One region of the Bradyrhizobium sp. USDA 376 genome, then DNA from elsewhere that is predicted to be linked to it. Evidence: predicted binding sites of a transcription regulator. Region 1 holds the regulator's gene; each other region holds the start of a gene.
What was found. Region 1 encodes HrcA, which represses chaperone genes, less so after heat shock. Its sites were predicted from a motif close to GTTAGCACTCNCNNNNNGNGAGTGCTAAC; they were not measured.

Region 1 (6,634 bases):
CGATCCGCCACCCCCGCCGCCGTGATCCGCCACACCCTGTTGCGGCAGGGCCAAACCCGCTAAAAGCGGGCCGGCCGACAGCCGTGCCAAGGCTGCGTCGCGCGACAATGCGGCCCGGTGGGCGACCATCGAACGGCCTCAATGTGAACCAATCAGAGTGCCCATGAAGCTGATCCACCCCCTCGCCGCGCTCGCCGTCCTCGTTGCCTCCGCGCTCCCGGCCCTGGCTGCCGACGCCGTCTTCCCGCCCGGCCTGCGCCTCGGCATGGCGCCTCTGGTCGGCCTCAGCACGGCAAAAACCTTTCCGGGCTTCGAGAGCGAGGACGGCAGCGTCAAGGTGCTGATCACCGAGCTGCCGCCGGCGGCCTATGGCGAGGTCGTGAGCGCCTTCAATTCCAATCCGGCCGGAGCCGGCGGGGTCAAGCAGGACAAGATCGAGACCCCCGCGGGGCTTGCCTATTTCACCACCGAGAGCGGCAAGGCCGGCGATACCCCGGTGAAGCGCTATTCGATGATCGTGCCCGGCGCCGGCTTCTCCGGCTATGTCGCGGTGCAGATCCCGGAGAACGCGACCAAGATCTACACCGACGAGGCGGTGCGCCAGATGTTTGCGAGCGCCACGACCCGCAAGCAGGTCTCGGCCGAAGAGCAGATCGCGCTGATGCCGTTCAAGATCACCGATCTCGCCGACTTCAAGGACATCCGCACGCTGGCGCCGGGCTCCAGCATCATCCTGGCCGACGGCAACGAGAGCGCAGGCTATGAGTCGAAGCCGTTCATGATCCTGGGCCTGATCGGCGCCACCCCGCAGCAGGCCGACGATCGCGCCCGCTTCGCCCAGGAGGCCGCGCTCCAGATCCCCGGCGTGCGCGAATCCCGCGTCACCATGTCGGAGCCGATCCGCATCAACGGCCAGCAGGGTTTTGAGACCCGGATCGACGGCGTCAGCGGCAAGGACAAGACGCCGGTGACCGTGGTGCAGTGGATCCGCTTCTCGAGCGGCGGCGCCTCGCTGCGCATCATCGCCAGCGCCCCGCGCGACCAGTGGCAAGCCGCCTTCACCCGCTTCCGCGCCGTGCGCGACGGGATCCAGCCGAAGGGGTAAGCGCATCCACGCACGAGATGCGCTCCCTCCCCCGCTTGCGGGGGAGGGTTGGGGAGAGGGTCTCTCCGCAAGCGAGAACCCCCAAGAGGAGAAAGCCCTCACCCGCCGCGCTCTGCGAGCGCAGCGACCTCTCCCGCAGGCGGGAGAGGTGCACCGAGCACGCCGCGAGAGCCCAACCCCTCGCCAATACCGGCTGCATTTTCGGGCTTCTGTTCGTATACGAACGGAACTAGGCTTCCCCGGTTGGATCATCCTGGAGGGGAGACGAACGATGCTGGATCGGCGACAGGTCTTGGCAATGCTTGGGACGACGGCGCTCGCGACGCTGGCGCCAACCACGCTGCTTGCGGCGGCATCGATCAAGCCGGACGATGCATCCGTGCTGCTCGTGATCGACGTGCAGAACTGCTTCCTGCCCGGCGGCAGTCTCGCGGTGAAGGAAGGCGAGCAGGTGGTGCCGGTCATCAACAAGATGGCGAAGGCGTTTGCGAACGTGGTGATGACGCAGGACTGGCACACGCCCGGCCACGTTTCGTTTGCGTCGGTCCACGCCGGCAAGAAGCCGTTCGAGACCATCGACCTGCCTTACGGCAAGCAGGTGCTGTGGCCGGATCATTGCGTGCAGGGCACCGATGGCGCGGCGCTGTCGAAGGACCTGTCGATCCCGCACGCCGAGCTCATCATCCGCAAGGGTTTTCACAAGGACGTCGACAGCTACTCAGCCTTCCTCGAAGCCGACGGCAAGACCTCGACCGGGCTCGCCGGCTATCTGAAGGGCCGCAAGATCAAGCGCGTCTTCGTCGCTGGCCTGGCGACAGATTTCTGCGTCGCCTGGACCGCGCTCGACGCACGCAAGGCAGGCTTCGAAGTCTATGTGGTGGAAGACGCCTGCCGCGGCATCGACACCCAGGGCTCGCTGGCAAAGGCCTGGGCCGACATGGCCAAGGCCGGCGTGAAGCGGATTCAGTCGAGCGATATCGCGGTGAGCGCGTAAGCAGCGCGCAACACTGCAAGACCCTCATCCTGAGGAGCGCGCTTCTTCGCGCGCGTCTCGAAGGATGAAGGCCGAGCTGCCAGAGCCGGGCCTGCATGGTTCGAGACGCCGCGCAAGGGCGCGGCTCCTCACCATGAGGGTCTGAGACTCAGTTTGCCGCGCCGCTCTGCTCGTTGTTGTTGTTCGCCGCGGGCGCGGCCTTCGCGCCGCCCTTGGCGACACCAACCAGGGCCGGACGCAGCACGCGGTCGCCGATGGTGTAGCCGGCCTGCATGATCTGCACCACGGTGCCCGACGGCACCGACGCATCAGGCACTTCGTACATCGCCTGGTGGAAGTTCGGGTCGAACTTCTGGCCCAGCGGATCGAGCTTCTTCACGCCGTGCTTTTCCAGCGCATTGAGCAGCGCGCGCTCGGTGAGCTCGACGCCCTCGATCAGCGAGATCAGGCCGGGATCGGCCGCGGCACGCGCTTCGGCCGGAACGGCATCGAGCGCACGCTGGAGATTGTCGGCGATGTCGAGCACGTCGCGGGCAAAGCCGGTGATGCCGTAGAGGCGGGCGTCAGCGACCTCCTTGGTGGTGCGCTTGCGCAGATTCTCCATCTCGGCCAGCGTCCGCAGCATGCGGTCGCGCGCCTCGGCGGCTTCCTTCTGCAACATTTCGACCGAGCCGGGCTCGGGATCGTCGGGCATGATGTAGGGTTTTGACACCACGGGCTCGCCGGTCGCTGCAGTCGTGTCTTCGGGTTGCCGGTCTTGATCGGTCATCGGCTCTAATCTCGAACTCGTTTCCAGGGATTGTTGGCCCGGATATCGTGCCTAAGCTCACGAAAATCAAGCGCCCGTGATCGGCGCAAATGCCGGTCAGCCCCCCAGCAGGCGGCTGACGATACGGGCGGCATAGTCCACGGTCGGGATCACGCGGGCATAATTCAGCCGTGTCGGCCCGATCACGCCGAGAACGCCGACGATGTGGCCGGCGGCATCCCGATAGGGCGAGATGATGGTGGAGGACCCCGACAGCGAGAACAGCTTGTTCTCGGAGCCGATGAAGATCCGCACGCCCTCGGCGGTTTCGGCGCGCCCCAAAAGGTCGATCACGCCGCGCTTGGTCTCGAGGTCGTCGAACAACAGGCGCACCCGCTCCAGATCCTCCAGCGCGTGCAGATCCTCCAGCAGGTTGGCGTGGCCGCGGACGATGAGCTGGCGGTCATCGTTTTCGCCGCCGGACCAGCTGGCGATGCCGGCGGAAATCACCTTCTGGGTCAGCTGATCGAGCTCCGCTCGGGCCTCCCCGAGCGCGGTTTCGAGCTCAAGCCGCGCCTCGGCCAGGGTCCGGCCGCGAATCCGGGCATTGAGGAAATTGCCGGCTTCGGTGATTGCGGACGATGGAACTCCCGGCGGCAGCGACAGCACGCGGTTTTCGACCTGGCCGTCCTCGCCGACCAGGATCACCAGCGCTTTTTCCGGTTCCAGGCGGACGAATTCGATGTGCTTGAGCCGCGCATTGGATTTCGGCGTCAAAACCACCGCCGCGGCGCGGGTCAGGCCGGACAGCCGCGTCAGCGCCTGGTCCAGCGCCGCCTCGACCGACTGGGCCTGGCCGACCGTGGCAAGCTGGCCCTGAATCGACTGCCGTTCGGCCTCGTTGAGATCGCCGACCTGCATCAGGGCGTCGACGAAGAAGCGCAGGCCGAGTTCCGTCGGCAGCCGGCCCGCCGAGGTGTGCGGGGCATAGATCAGGCCGAGCTGTTCCAGATCGGCCATGACGTTGCGGACCGAGGCCGGCGACAGCGGCATGGCGATCAGGCGGGAAATGTTGCGCGAGCCGACCGGCTCACCGGTCGCGAGATAGCTTTCGACAATTTGACGAAAGATGTCGCGGGAACGCTCGTTGAGCTGGGCGAGGCCTGCGCGCGGCGCGATCAGATGGATCGGATCGTGATGGGCCACAGACGGTAACTCCTCTCAGATACTGATAATTTGTCCATCCGGGACGGTTCTGACAAGCGTGGCGTTTGCGGGGTGGAAAACCGGGGGTGAAAAAGCCTTGCTGCTCACCCTCACCCCACCTACAAGCACCGCGAACAGCCTATTCCCGTGAGTTTTGGAGGATTTTCCATGCGGCCAAGCCGCCGTGCGCCCGACGAATTGCGCCCCGTGACGCTGGAGCGCGGCGTGGTCAAATATGCGGAAGGCTCGTGCCTGGTGAAGTTCGGCGACACCCACGTGCTGGTCACCGCCACGCTGGAAGACCGCCTGCCGCCATGGCTCAAGGGCCAGGGCCGCGGCTGGGTCACCGCCGAATACGGCATGCTGCCGCGCGCGACCTCCGAACGCACCCGCCGCGAGGCCTCCGCCGGCAAGCAGAGCGGCCGCACCGTCGAGATCCAGCGCCTGATCGGCCGCTCCTTGCGCACCATCGTCGATCTCGAAGCCCTCGGCGAGCGCCAGATCACGGTCGATTGCGACGTGCTCCAGGCCGACGGCGGCACCCGCACGGCCTCGATCACCGGCGCCTGGGTCGCGCTCGCCGATTGCATCAACTGGATGAAGGCGCGCAACATGATCAAGGCCAACGTGCTGCGCGACAACGTCGCCGCGATCTCCTGCGGCATTTACAACGGCACGCCGGTGCTCGATCTCGACTATGCCGAGGACTCAGAGGCCGAGACCGACGCCAATTTCGTCATGACCGGCGATGGTCGCATCATCGAGGTGCAGGGCACCGCGGAACGCGAGCCGTTCACGGAAACCGAGTTCCTGGCGCTGATGGCGCTGGCGCGCAAGGGCGTCGCGCGTCTCGTGGACTTGCAGAAACTGGCTGTGGCGTAGTCAATAGGCCCATGCACCGCCGAATCACCGGACAGCTCGTCATCGCCACCCACAATCCCGGCAAGCTCGCCGAGATGAAGGAACTGCTCGCGCCGTACGGGATCGAGGCGGTGTCGGCAGGTGCGCTCGGCCTGGACGAGCCCGAGGAAACCGGCAACGACTTCCGCAGCAATGCCGCGATCAAGGCGATCGCGGCGGCGAAGGCGACGAAGCTTCCGTCCTTCGCCGACGATTCCGGTATCGTCGTCGACGCGCTCGACGGCGCGCCGGGTATTTACAGCGCGCGCTGGGCCGGTCCAGCGAAGGATTTCAACGCGGCGATGGCCCAGATCGAGCGGCTGTTGCAGGAACGCGGTGCGGCCACACCTGCAAAGCGCACCGCGCATTTCGTCTCCGCGCTCTGCGTGGCCTGGCCCGACGATCATCTCGAAGAGGTCGAGGCGCGCGTCGACGGCACGCTGGTCTGGCCGCCGCGCGGCACCGCCGGCTTCGGCTACGACCCGATGTTCCTGCCCGATGGCCACAGCCGCACCTTCGGCGAGATGGAAAGCATCGAGAAGCATGGCCTGCCGCCGCTCGGCCTTGGCCTGTCGCACCGCGCCCGCGCCTTCGTGAAACTGGCGGAGATCTGCCTTGAGCCGCGCTAGAGCGTTTTCGAGCGAAGTGGATACCGGTTCGCGCAAGGAAAACGCGTCAAAACAAGAATCTGAAGCCTTTGGCGTCTACGTGCACTGGCCGTTCTGCCTGTCGAAGTGCCCCTATTGCGACTTCAACAGCCATGTCCGCCACGCCGCGATCGACGAGGCACGCTTTGCCTCCGCGTTCGCGCGCGAGATCGCAACGACCGCCGAGCGCGCACCCGGACGTGAAGTGACCTCGATCTTCCTCGGCGGCGGCACGCCGTCGCTGATGCAACCTTCAACCGTCGGCGCCGTGCTCGACGCCATCGGCAAGCACTGGACTGTCGCAGGCGACGTCGAGGTGACGTTGGAAGCGAACCCGACCAGCGTCGAGGCCACGCGCTTTGCCGGCTATCGCTCAGCCGGCGTCAACCGCGTCTCGCTCGGCGTGCAGGCGCTTGATGATGCGTCGCTGAAAGCGCTGGGACGGATGCACAGCGCGCGCGAAGCGCTCGATGCCGTCGCCATCGCGCGCCGCTCGTTCGACCGCTATTCGTTCGATCTGATCTACGCCCGCCCCGACCAGACGCCGGCGATGTGGGCCGATGAACTGCGGCACGCGATCGATGAAGCCGCCGAACATCTGTCGCTCTATCAATTGACGATCGAGGAAGGCACGCCGTTCTTCGGCCTGCACCAGGCCGGCAAATTGAAGACGCCGGACGAAGCGGTCGCGCGCGCGCTCTACGACGTCACGCAGGAGACCTGCGACAAGCTTGGGCTACCCGCCTACGAGATTTCCAACCACGCGCGACGCGGCGCCGAGTGCCGGCACAATCTGGTCTATTGGCGCGGCGACGAATATGCCGGCATCGGCCCCGGTGCGCATGGCCGCCTCGACATCGACGGCGTGCGTCATGCCACCGCCACCGAGAAGCGCCCCGAGGCCTGGCTGCTGCGCGTCGAGACCAACGGCCACGGCGTCGTCACCGACGATCTCCTCAACAGCGAGGAGCGCGCCGATGAATTCCTGCTGATGGGACTGCGTCTGGCCGAAGGCATCGACCCCGAGCGCTACA
Region 2 (6,634 bases), 4.8 Mb from region 1:
GCCTCGCGCGCCGGCTCCGCCTTCGTGTTCGGCTATATCGGCGGCGGCACCCTGCCCTTCGACCTGAAGGTGCCCGGCGCGGATTTCATCCTGGCGTTCCAGGCGCTGCCGATCGTGCTGGTCATGAGCGTGCTGACGACGCTGCTGTTCTATTGGCGCGTGCTGCCGCCGATCGTGCGCGGCATGGCCTGGCTGCTGGAGCGTACGCTCGGCGTCGGCGGCGCGGTCGGGCTGTCGACCGCCGCCAACATCTTCCTCGGCATGGTCGAGGCGCCGCTGTTCGTGCGGCCATATCTGGCGCAGATGACCCGCAGCGAATTGTTTCTGGTGATGACCGGGGGCATGGCCGGCATCGCCGGCACCGTGCTGGTGCTCTATGCGACGCTGCTGGCGCCGCTCATTCCCGATTCGGCCGCGCATTTCGTCATCGCCTCCGTGCTGGGCGCGCCGGCCGCAATCCTCGTCAGCCTGATCATGGTGCCCGAGACCTCGGACAAGCGCACCGGGGGCGCACTGGAGGATCCGGAGATGGAGGTCGCCAGCACGATGGACGCGATCGTGAAAGGCACGAGCGCAGGACTCGAGCTGCTGCTCAACATCGTCGCCATGCTGCTGGTGCTGGTGGCGCTGGTCTATCTCGTCAACGCCGTCCTCGGACTCCTGCCAAACATCGGCGGCGCCGCGATCTCGCTGCAGCGTCTGCTTGGCCTCGTCATGGCGCCGGTGTGCTGGCTGATGGGATTGCCCTGGGATCAGGCGGTGACGGCCGGCAGCCTGATGGGCACCAAGACCGTGCTCAACGAATTGATCGCCTATGTCGATTTCTCGAAGCTGCCGCCCGATGCGCTCGACCCGCGCTCGCGCCTGATCATGCTCTATGCGATGTGCGGCTTCGCCAACTTCGCCAGCCTCGGCATCATGATCGGCGGCCTGGGGGTGATGGCGCCGGAGCGGCGCGAGGAGATCAACGCGCTCGGGCTGAAGTCGATCGTGTCGGGGACGCTGACGACGTGCCTGATGGGGGCCGTGGTGGGGGTGGTGGTGTAATCTGACCCCGCGTTCGCGTGAGGCTAGTTCGCCTTTACCGCGCCGCCGCCGTCGTTGGGCTCGGCCAATAATTCCCTAACTACTGGCTCGCTAAAGGAGGCAACATCGATGCAATGGTTGAGACAGTTTACTACCCAATGCCTGATGGGCTTGTTCATGACCGCTGTTGCGAACGTCGTCTCATCGAGAAACCGTAGATAGGCTGAAGATTGCTTTTCAAGGAATATGCCGGTCGGTTGGCCTTCTTCGAGCGATGCAAATGACTCATTGCGGACCAGATAAGCAACGTAGTCCTTCCACACAAACTCAAAGCGCCTTGAGTCCTCAGTGATGACGATTGGTCGTGTCGAACTGGCGGGAAATAGAGAATGCTCGACGTCCCCCAACGTCTTCGCTTCAGCAACCATCAGCCGCAAAGAATTGTCTTCGGGCTCGTTCAAATCCGTTAGAAATATCCAAAATTGATCGCTAGGAAATCCGTACACCGCTTCTCCTAGTTCCAGCATCACCAAAGGCCCCGTCATTGCGAGCGAAGCGAAGCAATCCAGAAATGCATCCGCGGAGATAGTCTGGATTGCTTCGTCGCAAGGGCTCCTCGCAATGACGTGGAGAGAGTCTACGCCTTCAACTCCACCGTCTTGAACTCCGCCGGCAGGATCACCTCCAGCAGCTCGACGTCGTCCGAATAGTCCAGAATCATGTGCTTGATCTTCGGCGGCTGGGTCCAGGCGCTGCCTTGCTTCATCAAGGTCTCGCCCTGCCCGTCCATGTAGGTCTTCACCCAGCCCTTGAGCACGTAGACCATCTGGAATTCGACGTCGTGGAAATGCAGCTTCGAGACCTCCGCCGGATTGCAGGGGCCTTGCAGGCGGATCACATGCGCCTGCGCGAGGCCATGGGTCGCATCGGCAATGCCGAGGTCGCGGTACTTCGCGTAGGCGCGCAGGCCGTCGGCCTTGAAATCTTCCTCGCGGTGATGGCTGATTGCGATGCGCTGCCTGGGACGTGCGGGCTTCTTCGGTGCGGCCGTGCGCGCCTTTGCCTTCACCGCCTTGCGCGCCGGGGATCGCGCCGCAGTCTTGGTGCCACTCCGCTTCTTCACGGCAGCCTTGGTTGCGGGTCTTGATGCCTTTTGCCTCGCCATTGTCTACCTCCCTGATCTGAGCCGCGCCCGCCGGACGGGGACAACCCGACGGCAGACTAGCCAGTCCTGGACCGGGCAGCAATTGCGGGCTTGGGCCAGCAAGCGCGATGCCCCGCTCGCTCGTAGCTTGTCCGAAGCTGTCGTGGCGAGCGGCCGTCGTCTCGTATTCGTTCCCCCGCCGACCTAATCTCCCGCAAGAGATTCTGGGGGATTGATTCATGAGCAACAGCGTAGGTCAGCGCGCATTTCAAAATGCCCGGCTTCAGAAGCGGCAGAAAGCCGAGGTGCTGCCATTGCTCGGGCTGGCCCTCCAATTGCACAAGCAAGGGCTTGTCCCCGAGGCCCGGGCTGGCTATCGCCGGGTCCTGCAGCTCGCGCCCAACCAGTTCATCGCGCTGCATATGCTCGGCAGCTTGGAGTCTGATACCAAGAACTATCAGGAAGCCGAAATTCTGCTGAGCCGGGCGGTTGCCGTGGATCCGCAATCTGCCGACGCTCACATGAGCCGAGGCATCGCGCTGAACAAGCTGCGACGTCACGATGAGGCTTGCGAGAGCTATCGAAGGGCCCTCGCCTTGCGCCCCAACTACGCCGTAGCCCTGTCCAATCTCGGCAACGCGAGCGTAACCCTCGATCTTCAGCAAGCGCTCGAGTGCTACGACAAGGCGCTCGCAATCGACGGAAACCTTGCCGAAGCCCACAACGGCCGGGGTTGGGTGCTCTGCCGTCTGCGCAATTATGACGAGGCCATCGCAAGCCTGAACCGCGCGCTGTCGATCAAGCCCGACTATGCCTCGGCGCTGGCGAACCGCGCCATCGCATTGCAGGAACTTCTGCGATTTGACGAAGCCATGGCGGATTGCAATCAGGCAATCGCCCTGGCGCCTGACGACATGAACGGGTGGCTCGGGCGCGCCAGTGTCTGGCTCCAGATCCAGCGAGTGGCCGAAGCATTGCACGATAGCGAGAAAGCGATCGCGGTCGATCCCGAAGCCGTTCAAGCTCACCTGGTACGGGGCATTTGTCTCTCCGGACTTGGCCGGGTCGACGAAGCTCTGGCCAGTTACGACAGAGCCCTCGAGATCGAGCCTGACTTCCCGAGCGCGATCTCCAACAAGATATTCACGCTCGACTTCGTGGCCGATGCCAGCGTCGAGCAGCATCAGGAAGCGCGGCAGGTATGGTGGGAGCGGATCGGCGCGACGTTCGCTTCAGAATCGGCGAGGCCGCACGACAACAGCCGCGATCCGGATCGCCCTCTGGTGCTTGGCTATGTCTCGTCGGACTTCAACGCGCATTCGGCCGCGTTCATATTCAAGCCGGTCCTGCAATACCATGACCGGGCACAGTTTGAGGTCGTGTGCTACTCCTGTTCGTCGAAAGTGGATGCGGCGACCGACGAATTTCGCAAGATCGCCGATCGCTGGCGCGACGCCTCGCAATGGAGCGACGATCGCCTCGCCGCCGAGATCCGCGCCGATGGCGTCGATATCCTGATCGATCTGTCCGGCCATACCAAGGGAAACCGCCTCAGCGTGTTTGCGCGCAAGCCGGCGCCGATCCAGGCCCATGGCTGGGGTCACGGCACCGGCACCGGGCTGCCGACGATCGATTATCTGTTCTCGGACCCGGTCGCGATTCCTCCCGCGGTCCGGCATCTGTTTGCGGAGACCGTCGTCGATCTGCCGTGCTTTGTGACGCTGGAGCCGCTGCCGATCGAGCTTGCGCGGGCGTCGACGCCGGCGATCTCGAACGGCTTCGTCACCTTCGGTGTCTTCAACCGCATCAGCAAGATTTCGGACCAGGCCGCGCAAGCCTGGTCCAGGATTCTCGAGCGGGTGCCGGGGTCACGACTGCTGATCAAGGATGTTGCGCTGGACGATCAACTGGTCCGCGACAATCTGCTGGCACGGCTTGCAACTTGCGGCGTGCCGGCCGAACGCGTCGATCTGCTCGGAACCACCTTGCGCGTCGATCATCTGGCGGCGTTCAATCGCGTCGATATTGCCCTCGACCCGTTCCCGCAGAATGGCGGCGTCAGCACATTGGAGGCCTTGCAGATGGGCGTCCCCGTGGTGGCGAAGCTCGGGAACAGTCTGCCCAGCCGTGCGGCCGGGTCCATCCTCTCCGCGCTTGGCCTGCCGGACTGGGTTACGGATAGCGAGGAGGCCTATGTCGACATCGCGGTGAACCGCGCGGCTGAGCTCGGTGATCTCGACAAGTTGCGCCGCGAACTGCCTGGACAGGTCAGGGCTGCGGCCGCCTGCAACCCGGTCGCCTACGCGCAAGCGGTGGACGAGGCCTATCGCGCGATGTGGAAGCGCTATTGCAGCGGCGGCGTCTGATCGCGTGTTTGTAGGGTGAGCAAAGCGACTTGTCCGCCGTAGCTCGAAGAGCGAAGGCGGAAGCGTGCCCACCATGCCGGATGCGATCGCGGAGAGATGGTGGGCACGGCGCGCAAGCCGCGCCTTTGCCCACCCTACGAGACCGGTGCTCGCCCTCAATGCAGCCGGAACACGCCGTCGATGGCGCGCAACTCGGCCGGCTTGATCAGCTTGGAATGCGCCACGGTGACGGAATGGAGCGGACCGTCGAGCTTCTCCTGCCAGAAGGCCAGGAAGTCGGTCAGCGCCGGGAATTTCGGAAACATGTCGTAGTTCTGCCAGACATAGGTCTGGAGCAGCGAGGGATGATCCGGCATCCGGTAGAGAATTTGTGCCGTCGTCAGCCCGTAGCCCAGCATCTGTTTCCGGAAGTCCTCGGAAACGCCCCCAACGCGCAGTCCCATGCCAAACCTCCTTTGCAGGAGCGCATACAGGGGGTGGCTTGATCCGTGCCCCGGGAGCCACCCGGAAACGATGCGCTCACATGAGAGAAATGTGACGCAAACTGACAACCCATCTCAAGCCCAAAAGTTTAACAAGCTGTTGAAATTCAATGCGTTAGCAGCAGACATGCCCCCGTGCTAATACGGTCCCCCAGGGGGCCTCGAAGAGGCCTCCGAGGCTGGTTAACGATGGAAAAGAGATTCTGGCAGTCCAGGCTTCCGGGTGCTGATTTTTCTGCTAGAAGCCCTTGCCCCCGCAAAATTCCTGTCCTATTTCAACCTCGCTCGTGCTAGCACTCGCGGGCACAGACTGCTAACGCCAAAAAATTCCCATATCGTGCAACTACTTAGGAGGACTGCATGAAATTCCGTCCGCTTCACGACCGCGTCGTGGTCAAGCGCATCGACGCAGAAGAGAAGACCGCTGGCGGCATCATCATTCCCGACACTGCCAAGGAAAAGCCCTCCCAGGGTGAAGTCGTCGCCGTTGGCCCTGGCGGCCGCGACGAAGCCGGCAAGCTGATCCCGATCGACCTGCAGGTCGGCGACCGCGTGCTGTTCGGCAAGTGGTCCGGCACCGAGGTCAAGATCGACGGCGTCGATCTCTTGATCATGAAGGAAAGCGACATCATGGGCGTCCTCGACGTCCCCGCTTCCAAGAAGAAGGCGGCCTAAGAGCCCCTCTCTCCCTCCAGTCAAACATCTCAAGGAAAATTCCAGATGGCAGCCAAAGAAGTCAAATTCTCGGTTGAAGCGCGCGACAAGATGCTGCGCGGCGTCGACATCCTCGCCAATGCGGTGAAGGTCACGCTCGGTCCGAAGGGCCGCAACGTCGTGCTCGACAAGTCGTTCGGCGCTCCCCGCATCACCAAGGACGGCGTCACCGTCGCCAAGGAGATCGAGCTCGAGGACAAGTTCGAGAACATGGGCGCCCAGATGGTGCGCGAAGTCGCCTCCAAGTCCGCTGACGCGGCCGGCGACGGCACCACCACCGCGACCGTGCTCGCGGCCGCGATCGTGAAGGAAGGCGCCAAGTCGGTTGCCGCCGGCATGAACCCGATGGACCTCAAGCGCGGTATCGACCTCGCGGTCGAGGCCGTCGTTGCGGACCTGCAGAAGAACTCCAAGAAGGTCACCTCGAACGAGGAGATCGCCCAGGTCGGCACCATCTCGGCCAACGGCGACGCCGAGATCGGCAAGTTCCTCTCCGACGCCATGAAGAAGGTCGGCAACGAGGGTGTCATCACCGTCGAGGAAGCCAAGTCGCTCGAGACAGAGCTCGACGTCGTCGAGGGCATGCAGTTCGACCGCGGCTACATCTCGCCCTACTTCGTCACCAACGCCGACAAGATGCGCGTTGAGATGGACGACGCCTACATCCTCATCAACGAGAAGAAGCTCTCCTCGCTGAACGAGCTGCTGCCGCTGCTCGAGGCCGTGGTGCAGACCGGCAAGCCGCTGGTCATCGTCGCCGAGGACGTCGAAGGCGAAGCCCTCGCGACCCTCGTCGTGAACCGCCTGCGCGGCGGCCTGAAGGTCGCGGCCGTCAAGGCTCCGGGCTTCGGCGATCGCCGCAAGGCCATGCTGCAGGACATCGCGATCCTGACCGGTGGCCA
Region 3 (6,634 bases), 1.3 Mb from region 1:
CGCCTCCGGCGAGACGTCGGTGAAATCCTTCGGCTGCGGCGTGATGCCGTCGTCGGAGGTCTGGTTGTCCTGAAACTCCTTCTCGCTGAGATCGGAATTGTCGGGCGAGGTGACCTCGGTCACGGCCTGGCCAATGCTGATCTGGCCGCGGAATTCGAAGGTGTCGCCGCTCTGCTTGCGCAGCAGCTTGACGCTGACGGGCGCCTTCTCGCCGAGGCTCTGCGTCGTGCCGGTCAGCGTCTGGCCGGCGACCTGGAGATTGACGACGAAGCGGTCCTTGCGCTCGGAGTTCTTCGCGACCGGGTAACAGACGTCGAGCACGGCGGCCGTCACCGTCTTGCCCTGCCGCGTCTCCTTCAGGATCACGTCGGCATTGCCGTCCATCAGCCCGTCGATCGAGGTGAAATAGCGCGTCTCGGTTCCGCCCGGCGCCGTGGCCTTGGGCGACAGTTTCATCTGGGCGGAGGCGGTTTCGGGCGAGACGGCGAGCAGAGCCGCCAGAAGGGCAGTCGAACAAACCAGGAGCGCGCGCATCGACGAAATCCTCGGGCAGTGGGGCATGATCCGGAAAAGTGTGAAGCGGTTTTCCGAGAGGATCATGCCCAAACAATCAGAATCGGCGCCACCGTAGTGGGTTTTGGCCGCCGGTTGAATCGGAAAGCGGCGGGGCAGGGTCGGCAAAAAAGAAGGCCGCCCGGAGGCGGCCTTCGCAATGCTGTAAGATGAGGAAGGGCTTAGAAGCCGCCCATGCCGCCGCCTGCGGGCATGGCGGGCGGAGCTTCCTTCTTCGGCAGCTCGGCGACCATGGCTTCGGTGGTCACCAGGAGGCCGGCCACGGAGGAGGCGTCCTGCAGCGCGGTGCGCACCACCTTGGCGGGGTCGATGATGCCCTTCTCGACCATGTCGACATAGTCCTCGTTCTGGGCGTCGAAGCCGAAGGTCTCGGACTTGTTCTCCAGGATCTTGCCGACCACGATCGAGCCTTCCACGCCGGCGTTCTCGGAGATCTGGCGGATCGGGGCTTCCAGCGCCTTCAGCACGATGTTGATGCCGGCCTGGACGTCGTCATTGGCGTTGGACAGACGGCCCACCGCCTTCTTGGCGCGGAGCAGCGCGACGCCGCCGCCGGGGACGATGCCTTCCTGCACCGCGGCGCGGGTGGCGTTGAGCGCGTCCTCGACGCGGTCCTTCTTCTCCTTGACCTCGATCTCGGTGGCGCCGCCGACGCGGATCACCGCGACGCCGCCGGCGAGCTTGGCGAGGCGCTCCTGCAGCTTCTCGCGGTCGTAGTCGGAGGTGGTCTCCTCGATCTGCGCCTTGATCTGGCCGACGCGGGCCTCGATATCGGGCTTCTTGCCGGCGCCGTTGACGATCGTGGTGTTCTCCTTGTCGATCACCACCTTCTTGGCGCGGCCGAGCATCTTCACCGTGACGTTCTCGAGCTTGATGCCGAGCTCCTCGGAGATCAGCTGGCCGCCGGTGAGGATCGCGATGTCCTCGAGCATGGCCTTGCGGCGGTCACCGAAGCCCGGCGCCTTGACGGCGGCAACCTTGAGGCCGCCGCGCAGGCGGTTGACGACCAGGGTGGCGAGCGCCTCGCCCTCGACGTCCTCGGCGATGATGACGAGCGGCTTGCCCGACTGCACCACGGCTTCGAGCACCGGCAGCATGGCCTGCAGGCCCGACAGCTTCTTCTCGTGCAGGAGGATGTAGGCGTCCTCGAGCTCGGCGGTCATCTTCTCGGCGTTGGTGACGAAGTAGGGGCTGAGATAGCCGCGGTCGAACTTCATGCCCTCGACGATGTCCACCTCGGTGTCGAGCGACTTGTTCTCCTCGACGGTGATGACGCCCTCGTTGCCGACCTTCTGCATCGCCTGCGCGATCATCTTGCCGATGGCGGCATCGCCGTTGGCCGAGATGGTGCCGACCTGGGCGACCTCGGAGGAGGCGGCGACCGGCTTCGCGCGTTTCTCGATGTCCTTGATGACGGCGGCAACCGCGGTGTCGATGCCGCGCTTGAGGTCCATCGGGTTCATGCCGGCGGCAACCGCCTTGGCGCCTTCGCGCACGATGGCCTGGGCCAGCACGGTGGCGGTGGTGGTGCCGTCGCCGGCGAGGTCGTTGGTCTTGGAGGCGACCTCACGCACCATCTGGGCGCCCATGTTCTCGAACTTGTCCTCGAGCTCGATCTCCTTGGCGACGGTGACGCCGTCCTTGGTGATGCGGGGTGCGCCGAAGCTCTTCTCGATGACGACGTTGCGGCCCTTCGGGCCGAGCGTCACCTTGACGGCGTTGGCGAGAATGTCGACGCCGCGCAGCATGCGTTCGCGCGCCTCTCCGGAAAACTTGACGTCTTTGGCAGCCATTTCTGCAATCCCTCGTGTTTCGTGTTGTGTCTTGTTTCGGGGTATGGCCGGCGGAATGATGGATGCCCGGATCGCGCGATCCGGGCATGACATTCAGCGGCCGTTCAGGCGGATGGCCTTAGGCCAGAACGCCCATGATGTCCGACTCCTTCATGATCAGGAGCTCTTCGTTGTCGATCTTAACCTCGGTGCCCGACCACTTGCCGAACAGCACGCGGTCGCCGACCTTGAGGTCGATCGGAATCAGCTTGCCGGTCTCGTCGCGGCCGCCCGGGCCGACGGCGACAATCTCGCCCTGGGACGGCTTTTCCTTGGCTGTGTCCGGAATGATGATGCCGCCCTTGGACTTTTCCTCGGCGTCGATACGTTTGACCACGACACGGTCATGCAGCGGACGAAATTTGGATTTAGCCATGACGTTTCCCTTTGGAGGCTCGCTTCGGAAGTAGTGGAAGTGGGTGGGGCGGCGCTTCCGTTCCCCCTCGTCCCGAGGATCGAACGGCGCGCTTAGCAATCGGGCTTTCCGAGTGCTAATAGTGCGCCCGGGAATATGGCTTGGCCGCGATCCTGTCAAGCAAAGGTGGTTAAGCGATTGGTGAGGCGGATATAGGATGGTGGCATTGGAAACTTGTTCGGGGCGCCGGCGTGTCAAACGACGTCATTGCTCCGGCAGCGGTTTTGCGCTTGGCTGCGGGAGGGGTGCGGCCATGGTCTTGTTCGGGGGAATGCCATGATCATTTCAGCTCACGCGCGCACGGTCGCCAACCTGGCGGCTGCCTCTTGCCTGGCGCTGCTGCTTGGCGCCTGCGGCGGCGGCATGAGCCTGCCGTCCTTCTCTTCGTCGGCCCCGCCGCCGGAGGCGGAGCCCGGCACCGGTCCGGAAATGCCAGCGACCATCCGTTCCGACGAGATCGTCGGCCGCTGGGGTCTCGCCTCGTTCCAGAACCCGGCCGATCGTGCCCGCACCGAGGCCGCGGCGAGGTCCCAGTGCAAGAATCCCTACGTGATCACCGCCGGCTCCTCCGGCGGCGTGATCATGCATCTGGCCGACCAGGCGACGCCGCAGGAGCTGCGGCTGAAGGGCTCGCCCAGCGGCAAGAACTATATCGGCCCGGCCGGCCCCACGCCCGGCGACCAGGATCGCGAGATCGTCTCCTTCGACGGCCGCGTCCTGATCACCCGCTTCATCGACAAGGACGCCGCCACCCGCTACGGCAACATGGTCTACGTCCGCTGCGCGCCAAGGGCGTGATTTTTCTCTTTTGTCATTCCGGGGCACGCGAAGCGTGAACTATGGTGCGCACTTGCGCACCTGAGAATCTCGAGATTCCGGGTTCGGTCCTGCGGGCCGCCCCGGAATGACAACCTGGGAAAACAAAAACGCCGGCCCCAAGGGCCGGCGTTTTGCTTTGTCCCTATCTCTCGCGCTCAGTCGAACAGCGCGTCGATGTCGTCCTGCGAGGCGTGGCCGACGTCGCCGGCGAGCTTGGGGCCGTTGAGGAGCTTCTCGTCGTCGCTGCGCTGATCGACCGGTGCCGGCACATGGGCCTTGATCGCGTCGACGCCGCCCCAGATTTCCATCATCGCATTGATGTGCTGCTCGATGAACTTCATCGTGGTCATGACCTTGCTGATGCGCTGGCCGGTCAGGTCCTGGAAGTTGCAGGCTTCGAAGATCGAGATGACGCGTTCCTGGATGTCGTCGGCGAGCCGCTTCTGCTGATCGGCCGAGTCCACCTTGGACATCGCGCTGGCTGCCTGGTCGATCGATTCAGCGGCTTCGAGGATCTGCTGGGTCGCCTGCTCGGTGCCGCCGACCACCGCGCCGAGCTCGCCATTGACCTTGGCCATCTCGCCGCCGTCGAAGCTCTTGCCGTGCAGGGTCGCGATCTCGCGCTTGGTGCGATCGATGGCGTCGTGGATGAGGTCGAGCTCGACCTTCAGCTTCTCGCACTGCTCGATCTGCGCGCGGTAGGTCTCGAGCATGGTGCGCGCTTCGGACAGCTCATGCGCCGTCGACGCGTCGATCGCCGCCATCGCGGCGCTGCCGGACAGCGGGGCAGCCGTGATGCCCTTCGCCATCTGGGCGCGGATCGCGCGCAGCTCGGCCATGATCTCGCTGTGCATCGGCCCTGCCTCTTCAGTTACGTCTAGAATGGGCATCTCGCCACCGGCGATATCCTCGACACGAAAACGCTTGCGGTGAACAGCCATCAGGACACTCCCCCCACCTCACTCACGCGTCTTTGTAGGCAGAAGCGATTTAACACGAAGTTCACAGCAGGAACTGTCGTTGCGGCTGCGCGCGACGGCGCGCAAAGGAGCGATTAACCATGGTCGCGCGGCGTTCATCGAAAATAAACGCTGATCGCCAAATTGCAGGCCCGCTCGCGACGTGGTGAATCGAAACGCCGCTTCTGTTTACCAAACAAAACGGCTTTTGCTTTTTATTGACCACGTCGCGGGCGCGGATCAGCCACCGGCCCTGGACGACGCATGTGATCTAGACGAAACAGTACAGAGTACGTCGATGTTCAAGAAAATGTCTGTTGCGCTGCTCGGCAGCGCTTGCACCTTCATTGCCGGCGCGGATCGCGCCGCCGCCTTCGACAACACGGTGCCGAACGATCCGCCGGCGGTGCTCTATCAGCCGCGCGTGCCGCCGGCGCCGGTACGCGTCGCCTCCAATGCAAACATGGGCGGCGGCTTCATCGAGTTCCTGTTCGGCGATGGTCCGGGCCGCGGTCCGGCCTATGCGCCCGAGCGGCCGGTGTATCAGCAGCAGCCGGGCTATTACGACCCGCGCCGCCTGCCGCCGATGGGCGAGCCGCAGATGCAGGGTGCAGGTCTGCAGCAAGAGGCGATCGACCCGCGGCAGCGTCCGTTCGATCCGAAGTTCGAGAAACAGGTCGTTGACTATAGCGGCAATGAAAGCGCCGGCACGATCGTGGTCGATACGCCGAACAAGTTCCTCTATCTCGTCGAGGGCAACGGCAAGGCGATGCGCTATGGCATCGGCGTCGGCCGCCCCGGCTTCACCTGGTCCGGCGTGAAGTCGATCACCGCCAAGCGCGAATGGCCGGACTGGACCCCGCCGGCGGAAATGATCGCGCGCCGGCCCGATCTGCCCAGGCACATGGAAGGCGGTCCGGAAAATCCGCTCGGCGCGCGCGCGATGTATCTCGGCTCCACGCTCTACCGCATCCACGGCTCCAACGAGCCCTGGACCATCGGCACCAACGTCTCCTCCGGCTGCATCCGCATGCGCAATGAGGACGTCATCGACCTCTACGGCCGCGTCAATGTCGGCACCAAGGTCGTGGTAATGTGATCTCGACTTCGCCTCTCCCCGCTTGCGGCAGGGCAATCGCATATGACACTGGAGGGCAGCCCGCGACGGAATCGGAAAGTGAACGAAGTGGAATCGGATCGCGAACGTTCGCCTCGTTTTCCGTCGGTTTCTCCGAATTTTTGGCCATATGCGATTGCCCTGCCGCTTGCGGGGAGAGGCCGGAATTCGAGCGCAGCGCGAATTCCGGGTGAGGGGGAGTCTCCGCGAGTCCAACTCTCACTCATTTTGCGGAGAGAGTCCCTCACCCCGACCCTCTCCCCGTAAGAACGGGGAGAGGGAGAAGAGCAGCCTCACGCGTAATCGCTGCCGCCGTCGTCATTGCCGAAATCGCTGTCGTCGGCCATGTCCGTGTTGTCGTTGTCGCGATCGTCGTCGTAGTTCTGGTCGTTGTTGTCGCGGTCGTTCGACGCCTGGTCGACGAAGCCTTGACGAGAATCTTGGCGGGAGTCGCGGTTCGATCCGATGTCGTTGAGGCCGGCATCGCGCGCGAGCGAGCCGCCGGACTGATCGCCGCCGCCCCAAGGACTTCCACCAGCGCTGCGGTCGCCGAGCGCGTTGGTGTCGCCGAAGGCCTGCTGGTGCGAGCCGCCCATCATGCCGCGGATGCTCGAGAGCAACAGCGAGCCGCCGACCACGCCGGCCGCGGCTGCCGCCGCCGTGCCGAGGAACGAACCGCCGCCGCCACCGCCGACCGGCGGGGCGCCATAACCTTGTCCCGGACCCTGGGCGTAAGGCGGCTGGCCATAGCCCGGCTGGGACTGCTGCATCGCCTGGCCGCTGTTCCAGACCGGCCGCTGCTCGCGCGGCGGCACGTTCGGAACCGAACCCCGCGACGGGCTGCCGCCGAACAGCGTGTCGCGCATGGTGTCGAGGAAGCCGCCGGACTGCGCGGGCTCGGGCGCTTGGGCCGCTTCCA

Region 2: a site for HrcA is predicted at 5,308-5,336, ahead of ACVJ19_RS35750 (co-chaperone GroES). Genes of this name have one in related genera too.
Region 3: a site for HrcA is predicted at 2,873-2,901, ahead of ACVJ19_RS07000 (co-chaperone GroES). Genes of this name have one in related genera too.

The regions. Positions count from the first base shown of each region.
Region 1 is NZ_JBSSGN010000001.1:2,827,857-2,834,490, reverse strand. Features, by position in the region: gene ACVJ19_RS13350 (hypothetical protein) at 164-1,105, shown strand; gene pncA (bifunctional nicotinamidase/pyrazinamidase) at 1,377-2,099, shown strand; gene grpE (nucleotide exchange factor GrpE) at 2,248-2,868, opposite strand; gene hrcA (heat-inducible transcriptional repressor HrcA) at 2,965-4,053, opposite strand; gene rph (ribonuclease PH) at 4,222-4,935, shown strand; gene rdgB (RdgB/HAM1 family non-canonical purine NTP pyrophosphatase) at 4,947-5,582, shown strand; gene hemW (radical SAM family heme chaperone HemW) at 5,599-6,634, shown strand, end outside.
Region 2 is NZ_JBSSGN010000001.1:7,586,508-7,593,141, forward strand. Features, by position in the region: gene ACVJ19_RS35725 (NupC/NupG family nucleoside CNT transporter) at 1-1,047, shown strand, start outside; gene ACVJ19_RS35730 (hypothetical protein) at 1,071-1,556, opposite strand; gene ACVJ19_RS35735 (cupin domain-containing protein) at 1,664-2,191, opposite strand; gene ACVJ19_RS35740 (O-linked N-acetylglucosamine transferase, SPINDLY family protein) at 2,410-4,536, shown strand; gene ACVJ19_RS35745 (usg protein) at 4,692-4,979, opposite strand; gene ACVJ19_RS35750 (co-chaperone GroES) at 5,379-5,693, shown strand; gene groL (chaperonin GroEL) at 5,739-6,634, shown strand, end outside.
Region 3 is NZ_JBSSGN010000001.1:1,499,197-1,505,830, reverse strand. Features, by position in the region: gene ACVJ19_RS07010 (hypothetical protein) at 1-534, opposite strand, end outside; gene groL (chaperonin GroEL) at 735-2,366, opposite strand; gene ACVJ19_RS07000 (co-chaperone GroES) at 2,485-2,781, opposite strand; gene ACVJ19_RS06995 (hypothetical protein) at 3,097-3,618, shown strand; gene ACVJ19_RS06990 (protein phosphatase CheZ) at 3,795-4,580, opposite strand; gene ACVJ19_RS06985 (L,D-transpeptidase family protein) at 4,897-5,697, shown strand; gene ACVJ19_RS06980 (DUF2076 domain-containing protein) at 6,009-6,634, opposite strand, start outside.